Regions from separate parts of the Calyptranema fuscum S582 genome, predicted to be linked through region 1. Evidence: riboswitches for the same ligand, from Rfam matches in the RefSeq annotation. Region 1 holds a riboswitch; the other holds the start of a gene.
What was found. A riboswitch is a leader RNA that binds a small molecule or an ion and turns the genes downstream of it on or off. The one in region 1 is predicted to bind cobalamin.

Region 1 (4,215 bases):
AATCAGTTCTACTTCTGGAATGATGTCAACAATGAGTTGTCCATTGTTGCCTAATGCTGCAAACAATCGCGATCGCCATCGTTGCAATTTCTCATCCGGTTCACTCAGCAATTGCTGCACCAATTTTTGCAGGGCGTGGGCGATCGCACTGTAGGGAATATTGCGCTGAAATTGGTCAAACTTCCCAGAAATAAAATAGCCGCGTCTTGCTGTGATGGGTTTATAGAGTTCCTGCACGAGTGCTGATTTACCAATACCAGCAGAGCCGGAAACTAGCATCATTGAAGACACAGAGCCACGGAGACGTGGGAATACAGAGACATTTTCACGCTCCGCGTCCTCGTCTCCTACCATCCTTTCAAACGCTGCTAATAAGGCTGCAATCTCCTCCTCCCGCCCATAAAGTTTTTGTGGAACCTGAAATCGATCGCAAGCATCGTGCAGTCCTATCCGAAAGGGATTGATTTGACCCCTATTTTCTAGCTGACTGGCACAATTCTCTAAATCCGCTTTGATACCCCAAGTACTTTGATAGCGATCTTCAGCATTCTTTGCCATTAGTTTCAAAATGATGTCTGAAACAGGCTCAGGAATCTTAGCATTTAACTTATAGGGCGGTATGGGAGGTTTGGCAAGATGACAGTGGATAAGTTCAAGGACATCTGTTGTCGGAAACGGCAACTGTCCGGTGAGCAGTTCGTAAAACGTCACGCCGAGCGAGTAAAAATCAGTGCGGTAATCGAGCAAACGATTCATCCGCCCCGTTTGCTCTGGAGAGAGGTAGGCAAGGGTTCCCTCTAAAACATGGGGACTTCTGAACGTGGAATTCGTGCGGTTAAATTGAGTTGCAATTCCAAAGTCGATAAGTTTGACAACACCTGTATCGGGATTAAGAACAATGTTTCCAGGATTAATATCTTTGTGGATGATATTGGCGGTATGAATTCTGCCTAAAATTGTGCTGAGATTGATGGCAAGCGGAAGAAAGGTAGATACGGGCATGGGGCAGGAAATCTCTGGGCTTTGCCGCATCCAATACTCCAGGGACTCCCCACCAAAATCTTCCAGGAGAATGACAAGTGTACGTTGATAGTTCTGCTGGCTATATGCTTTGATTACACCTTCTACATTTAAGGATCGAGTAATGACATATTCTTGCCTGTAGCGCGTTAACTCTTGAGGAGCAGGATAATCTTGCTTAAGCAGTTTAATGATGACCCTTTCGGTATCTGTAGAGCAGGGTGCTTGTCCGTCTTGTACTCTAATGCCCCGGTATACTCTTGACGTAGCACTTTCATAGATCTGGGTTTGAACTGAAACGTCTGGTAGGACAATCATCCCAAAGCCCTCCCAATGAGTACAGTTGCTACCCGCATTCAGAACTTAGATGAACTAACTGAGTTTTGACATCTACCTAAAGGAGTAAAGTTCATTTTCAAGTGCATAGATAAATTCACTTGAGTTGATTTTTGTCAGCGATGACGAACTCCTTCCAGCGTCAACACCAACATGACCTGTGCGCCCTGTTGTCGCAGGTTTGTTCCTAACTTTAATGCCATAAATGCAGCATGAAGATCATCTGTGCTGTGATTCAAGTGCATCACAATCGTTTGTCCCTGACCTGTTGTTGATGACTGGGAGATACTTTCACGATGCTGGGCAAAGGCACTGGGAAGATTGTTTAAAACAGGCAGCAGGATCATGCCCAAAGCAGCAATAACGCTAGACACAAGACCAAGACGAATCGTTTTCATTGATGTCTACCTAAACGCAGATTAAATTGAGGTTTGAAACTTACAAAAATCTCAGCACTTCAGCTTGAAAGTACCTACAGCGCTTCGCGCCTGGATCTGTTTAGATTTTTTGTTGTGTGCCGCGCTCCGCACGGCACACAACAAAAAATCTGTAGCTTATGCAATTGAAAATTGCTGTAATTGTCTGATAACTCTCGAAAACAGAATTGTCAAAAGACAGGCTGTCAAAGTGGCTGGGCTTAGAATAAACTTGGTGACTGTGACTCTAACTCTACCGATCGTAGGTGCTAAACTGATTAGCGCGATGTGGTTCTAACGGGAAGCAGCCGTTAGAGGAAACAGGGAAAGAGTAGTGAAAGTCTACCGCTGTCCCGCAACTGTAATTGAGGATGGTTTGCTATCCCCATTAGCCAGGATGCCTGCCAATCGTAGAGCATCTCTTTAGAGGGGTGTCATCCTTAGTCTTACTCTGCGAGGCACAGCATGAAGACACTGCATCGAAAATGGGTCAGTCTAAGTTTAATGGCTGGCTTGAGTAGTTATTTAGTTTTGGGTTCTGCCACTCCTGCCACCGCCATGCATATTGCTGAAGGATTTTTGCCTTGGCAATGGGTCATTTTTTGGTGGGCTATGGCACTACCGTTTCTTGTTGTGGGTTTGCGATCGCTCACTCGTATTACCACCGCCCATCCAGAGCTGAAATTACTTCTGGCACTGTCAGGAGCCTTCACGTTTGTTCTGTCTGCATTGAAAATTCCTTCCGTCACCGGGAGTTGTTCTCATCCAACAGGGACGGGGCTGGGAGCCATTTTGTTTGGACCCTCCGTGATGACGGTGCTGGGGGGAGCCGTATTGCTGTTTCAGGCAATCTTACTGGCACATGGGGGATTGACAACCCTGGGAGCTAATTTGTTTTCAATGGCGATCGTCGGTCCCTTTGCGGCTTATTTTGTCTATCAGCTATTACGGCAAACTGGGCGGCAACGGCTGGCAATTTTTTGTGCAACGGCTTTCGCTGATTTACTGACTTACATGACCACCGCGATTCAGTTGGCATTAGCCTTTCCCGCCGTCCAGGGTGGCGTTATGGCTTCATTTCTGAAGTTTGCAAGTATCTTTGCTGTGACCCAAATACCGCTTGCCATCAGTGAAGGATTACTCACGGTCTTAGTTTGGAATTGGCTGCAATCCTATGGGAAGCAAGAACTGGAAACGTTGAAGCTATTGAGACAGGGGTCATAAGTGATGCCAGAACCCACAATTAAAAATCAATCGGTTAAACAACGCAATTGGCTGCTGGCGATCGCTGTTCTGGCTCTGATTGCTGTTCCACTTGTTTTTGTGCGGGGAGCGTTTAACGGCTCAGATAACCAGGCAGAGCAAGCAATTCAGGAACTTAATCCCACGTATGAACCCTGGTTTAAGCCTTTCTTTGAACCCGCCAGTAGTGAAATTGAAAGCTTTCTATTTGCGGTTCAAGCCGCTCTGGGGGCAGGAGTTGTGGGGTACGCCATTGGATTCTATCAGGGGCGATCGCAAAAACCAAGCGATCGTTCACGGAAATGAGCCATTTGATTGATAGCTGTGCTTACACTAATCGCTTGCGAGGATTACCGCCGAGCCACAAATTAGCGTTTGCAATTATTCTGCTGTTCCTTGCGCTGATCTCCCAGCCCATCGTTCAACTATTGATCACGGTTTGGTTGTTCCTCTGGATTGTGGTGTATGCCAGAATTCCGCCCAAATCCTATCTTCGCTTGTTGTTAATCCCATTTGGCTTTTGGTGCATGAGTTTACCAGCACTGGTATTGAATGGGGTCAGTTTGGATGCCGTCTTGCCTGTGCAGTCCGATATGTGGCAGGGATGGGGTATTGGAGTTGGCAATTTTTATGGGTATATCAGTCAAACCGGCGTGCAGCAGGCGAGTTTGCTGTTGCCCCGAACTTTAGCTACCACAAGCAGCCTCTATTTCATCCTGCTGACTACACCGTTTACGGAGGTGTTGCAGGTTCTCAAACAGTTGCGCTGTCCGGCCCTGTTAATTGAGCTTTTGCTGCTGATCTATCGCTTTATTTTTACAATTTTGGCGATCGCGGAAGAACTTTGGCGAGCACAAGATTCTCGCTGTGGTTATCGCACCTGGAAACGCGGCATTCATAGCCTCAGTCTTTTGGTGGGACAATTGCTTCAGCGATCGCTAGAGAGTTACCGTCAAGTCTCATTGACGCTGGCAGCACGGGGGTTTAATGGACAACTGCATGTCTGGTGCTCCTACCCTTACCAACCGTCTCGACGGCACATCCTGGAAGCCGCGATCGGCTGTTTGCTGCTGCTGCTGCTAACGACCACCCTTCACATATCTCCCTGGCTAAATTGATGTCTGCTCCGATACTGGAATTTGCGAATGTCATCTATCGCTATCCCCATAGTCGCCATGCTGCCATTCGAGGGTTAACGCTC
Region 2 (4,215 bases), on a different contig from region 1:
AAATTACGTACGGAGGTACGGATTGTTCGTCGGCAACTTCTTTGCGCAGCGATCGCAATTTTTCGATCAGCATATCCACATCGGCTTTGGCACGCGATTCTTCTTCTGTTTCGGTTACAGACGGGGTAGAAACGGTGATCAAAACGGTGCGTTGTTTACGCATGACTTCCCAACTTTGCTCGTTGAGTTTAAGGATCGAGTAGCCGTCGCTGGTTTCGGTAAGGATGCCCTGATGCAAGAGCGATCGCCCTAGCATTTTCCATTCGTCGCCACTGCGATCGCGTCCGATGCCATAGGTTGAAAGTTCGTTATGACCGTTTTGCAAAATGCGCTTGTCTTTGGAGCCACGTAACACATCAATGATGTACTTCATGCCAAAGCGTTCTTTGCAACGGGCAACGCAAGAGAGAAACTTCTGGGCGTCAACCGTCCAATCTTCGACGGGGCGAGGGGTGAGACAGTTATCGCAATTGCCGCAATTGCCCGCAAACCGTTCGCCAAAATATGCCAGTTGAATGCGCCGCCGACATTCGGTACTTTCGGCATAATCCACCACCTGACGGACTTGCTGGCGAGCGATTTGTTGTTCTTCGGCTAAGGGTTCCCCATAAATCGGATCAACCTTTTGAGCAATCAAATACTCCAATGATTTCAAGTCACCATAGCTAAAAAACAAGGTGCATTTCGCATCATCACCATCCCGTCCGGCACGCCCTGATTCCTGGTAATAACTTTCCAGATTGCGCGGTAAGTCAAAGTGACAAACAAAGCGAACATCAGGTTTGTTAATCCCCATGCCAAAGGCGATCGTTGCTACCATCACGCGGACATCATCGCGAATGAATCGATTTTGATTTTCAGTCCGTTGTTTGTCGTTTAACCCGGCATGATAGGGCAAAGCTTGAATACCATCTTGCTGAAGCCGGAAGGTGATTTCATCGACTTTTTTACGGCTGAGACAATAGATGATGCCAGATCCATGGGTCTTTTGCACCAGTTGCAACAACTCTAGGTAGGCATGTTTTTGTTTGGGACGAACTTCGTAATACAGATTTTGGCGATTGAAGCTGGCAATGTGAATGAAGGGTGATTCTAATTGCAACTGCTGCACAATATCTTGCCGCACGCGCTCGGTTGCCGTTGCTGTCAATGCCATTACCGACACATCGGGGTAACGTTGCCGCACCTGCCGCAATTGTCGATATTCGGGGCGGAAGTCATGCCCCCATTCAGAAACACAATGGGCTTCATCGATGGCAAATCCGGCAATCCCAATTTTTTCGGAAACCTGTGTCAAAAAGGGCAAAAAACTCTCACTCAGCAATCGTTCCGGTGCTGCATAGAGGAGTTTGATATCGCCATTGAGAATGGCTCGTTCTCGCTGTCGCGTTTCGTTTAAACCCAGGCTGCTATTGAGAAATGTTGCCCCAATGCCGTTGTCTTGTAATGCCTGAACCTGGTCTTGCATCAGCGCAATCAACGGCGACACCACCACCGTTAACCCCGGATTGAGCAGAGCCGGTAGTTGAAAACAGAGCGATTTGCCACCCCCGGTGGGCATGACGACAAGAGAATCTTGCCGTTGTAGGGCAGTTTCGATAATCTGCCGTTGCCCTGGACGAAAGCTATCGTAGCCAAAAAAGTGCTTTAAAGCTTGTTCCAGAGAGGTAAATTGGCGATCGCGGGTGGTTAAGTCAGTTGTCATGAAAACTTTAATGGAGCATCCTCGTCTTCTATGGTGCCTGAAATTTGCCGAAAGGAGGATGGCAGATTGGAATTCTGAAGATGAGTTATAAATCTTAAGCATTCAAATAAAAGGGACGTGATAGCTTGATTAAGCATCACTGAGAGGTTCTGATGGAGAAGTGCCATCGGGAGCTTTTTGTCTTGGGTTCCAAGCAAAAAGACAGGGAAAGTTCGGTGAAAGTCCGGCACTGTCCCGCAGCTGTAATTGAGTCTCGGCTCATGAGTCAGAATGCCTACTTTCAGTGCGATCGCTCTATTCAGTTATCTGCGAGGTACAGATCATGACTGCTTCGGCTTCACTCGTGCTTAAGCGCACCGCACAAGTTACGTTATCCGTGCCGGTGCAAATCGCGCTCTATCTATCGCTCAGCTCACTCACCGTTTGGACGCTGTATTTCAGTTCTTACCCCCCTGCCCATGACGCCCTTCACAGTACTCGCCACGCAACACTGGGTGTAGGTTGTCATTAGGTAATGTTATGTATCAATTGAATCGTCTGTTGCTGATGGGCGGAGTATCCAGCCTCATCAGCCTGTTTGGTGTTGCAACGGCTAGTCTGGCTCAGCCCTCCGTGCAGTTAGAAACGCAGCCACCACTTCAGCAAACCGTTCCCTTAAAAGAACCGATCGCCATTCAACTGCAAGCTCTAGATGACAACCAACAGCCCTTGCCGAATGTCCGATTTCAGCTAGAGCTGTTGACTCCTGCTAAAACTCCCTGGCTGACGACGGATTTCCCCATGGTCGAAGGCACCACGCTACTGACACTGGATGCGATCGCTCCGACGGGTACACTTCAGTGGCAACAGCGCATGCCCATTCGTGGCAACTATCGCCTCCTGGTCACAGTTTCGCCGCTAACCGCAGGGGCATTTGAACCGTTTCAACAAACGTTAACCCTCACGGTTCCCGAAAACCCGATCAAATATCGCAATGCTGCTATTTTGGCAGCTGTTTTGCTCCTGGTGGGGTTGGGTGGCGGTTGGGTGATTGGCGCTCGTTCTCAGGCTCAAGAGGGTGAGGTAGCCGCACAACCCGTGCGGTTATTGTTATCGGGAGTTACAGTTGTGGCGATCGCTGCGCTGTTGTTTGTCAATATCTATGCCGAATTGGCAGAAGCCAGCCACAATCACAGTCATCATGAATCTGTTCCCCGTCCCGCCGCTGTCCCCCAAGCCGGAAATCTGACGCTGACCTATCAAGGTGAAACTGATGCTCAAGTCGGCACGACTGCCGATTTATCCGTCCAACTGGCAGACAGCCGCACCCAACAGCCGATCGACCAGGCTGAGTTCAACATTCAGGTGATAGGGCTGGAAGAAAACGAGCTGATGTTTGCCTATCGTGGTATTCCAGACGCTAACGGTACGGTAGCCTGGACGCAACAGTTTTTTGATGGCATGCCCCATGCCATTCAGATTACAGCATCGCCCCCAGCCAACGCCGACCCAGCCTTTCCGTCTCTGAGTTTGATGCAGGATGTAGAGGTAGACGGTGCCTTTCCGCCGCTATCAGTCCGGCTGATCAGTCTTGCCTATCTGACGGCGATCGCCGCCGTTGGCTTAGGTGCGGGGTTTGGATTGCGCCGCATGACTTTGCCCTTACCCGTTTCAAGAACACCCTCCAACCATGCATAAAATCCCGGTTACAGTGGTCACAGGTTTCCTGGGCGCAGGGAAAACCACCCTTGTTCGCCATCTTTTGCAAAATAACGAAGGTCGCCGCATTGCGGTACTGGTTAATGAATTTGGCGAAGTTGGCATTGACGGCGAACTCTTGCGCTCTTGTCAGGTGTGCGACGACGACGACACCCCCAGCACTATTGTGGAATTGACCAATGGTTGCCTTTGCTGCACCGTGCAAGAAGAATTTTTACCCACTATGCAGGAATTGCTGAAACGGCGGGATCAAATCGATTGTATTGTGATTGAAACGTCTGGATTGGCGTTACCGAAACCGTTGGTGCAAGCGTTTCGCTGGCACGAAATTCGCACGGCTGCCACGGTGGATGGGGTGATCACAGTCGTAGATTGTGCGGCTTTAGCCAATGGTCAACTGGTTGGCGATCTGGATGCTTTGGAAGCCCAACGACAGGCAGATTCTAGCCTGGAACATGAAACTCCGATCGAAGAATTGTTTGAAGATCAACTGGCCTGTGCGGATCTGGTGTTGTTGACCAAGGTTGATTGCGTCGATGCTGAGGCGCAAGCCAAGGTGATGAAGTGGTTGCAGCAAGAACTCCGGGCGGGTGTCAAGATCGTGCCATGCAAACAGGGTCAGGTGACTACTGAGTTACTATTGGGCTTTAATTCTGCTGTAGAAGATAATCTCGACAGCCGTCCCAGCCACCATGACACCGAAGAAGACCACGACCACGATGATGGCATTAACTCCGTTCAATTTTGGGTCGATGACGCCTTTGACCCGGCAACTTTGATCCACCGTTTGCAAACCCTGGTGCAGCAGCAAG

Region 2: another riboswitch for cobalamin. It lies ahead of ACR6Z4_RS26085 (CbtB domain-containing protein); the one in region 1 lies ahead of ACR6Z4_RS00970 (energy-coupling factor ABC transporter permease).

Annotation. Positions count from the first base shown of each region.
Region 1 is NZ_JBSLYH010000001.1:258,407-262,621, forward strand. It holds gene ACR6Z4_RS00960 (AAA family ATPase) at 1-1,338, opposite strand, end outside; gene ACR6Z4_RS00965 (hypothetical protein) at 1,473-1,754, opposite strand; cobalamin riboswitch at 2,044-2,195, shown strand; gene ACR6Z4_RS00970 (energy-coupling factor ABC transporter permease) at 2,238-2,996, shown strand; gene ACR6Z4_RS00975 (energy-coupling factor ABC transporter substrate-binding protein) at 3,000-3,320, shown strand; gene cbiQ (cobalt ECF transporter T component CbiQ) at 3,317-4,132, shown strand; gene ACR6Z4_RS00985 (energy-coupling factor ABC transporter ATP-binding protein) at 4,132-4,215, shown strand, end outside.
Region 2 is NZ_JBSLYH010000051.1:11,640-15,854, forward strand. It holds gene recQ (DNA helicase RecQ) at 1-1,705, opposite strand, end outside; cobalamin riboswitch at 1,859-2,001, shown strand; gene ACR6Z4_RS26085 (CbtB domain-containing protein) at 2,028-2,216, shown strand; gene ACR6Z4_RS26090 (hypothetical protein) at 2,225-3,382, shown strand; gene cobW (cobalamin biosynthesis protein CobW) at 3,375-4,215, shown strand, end outside.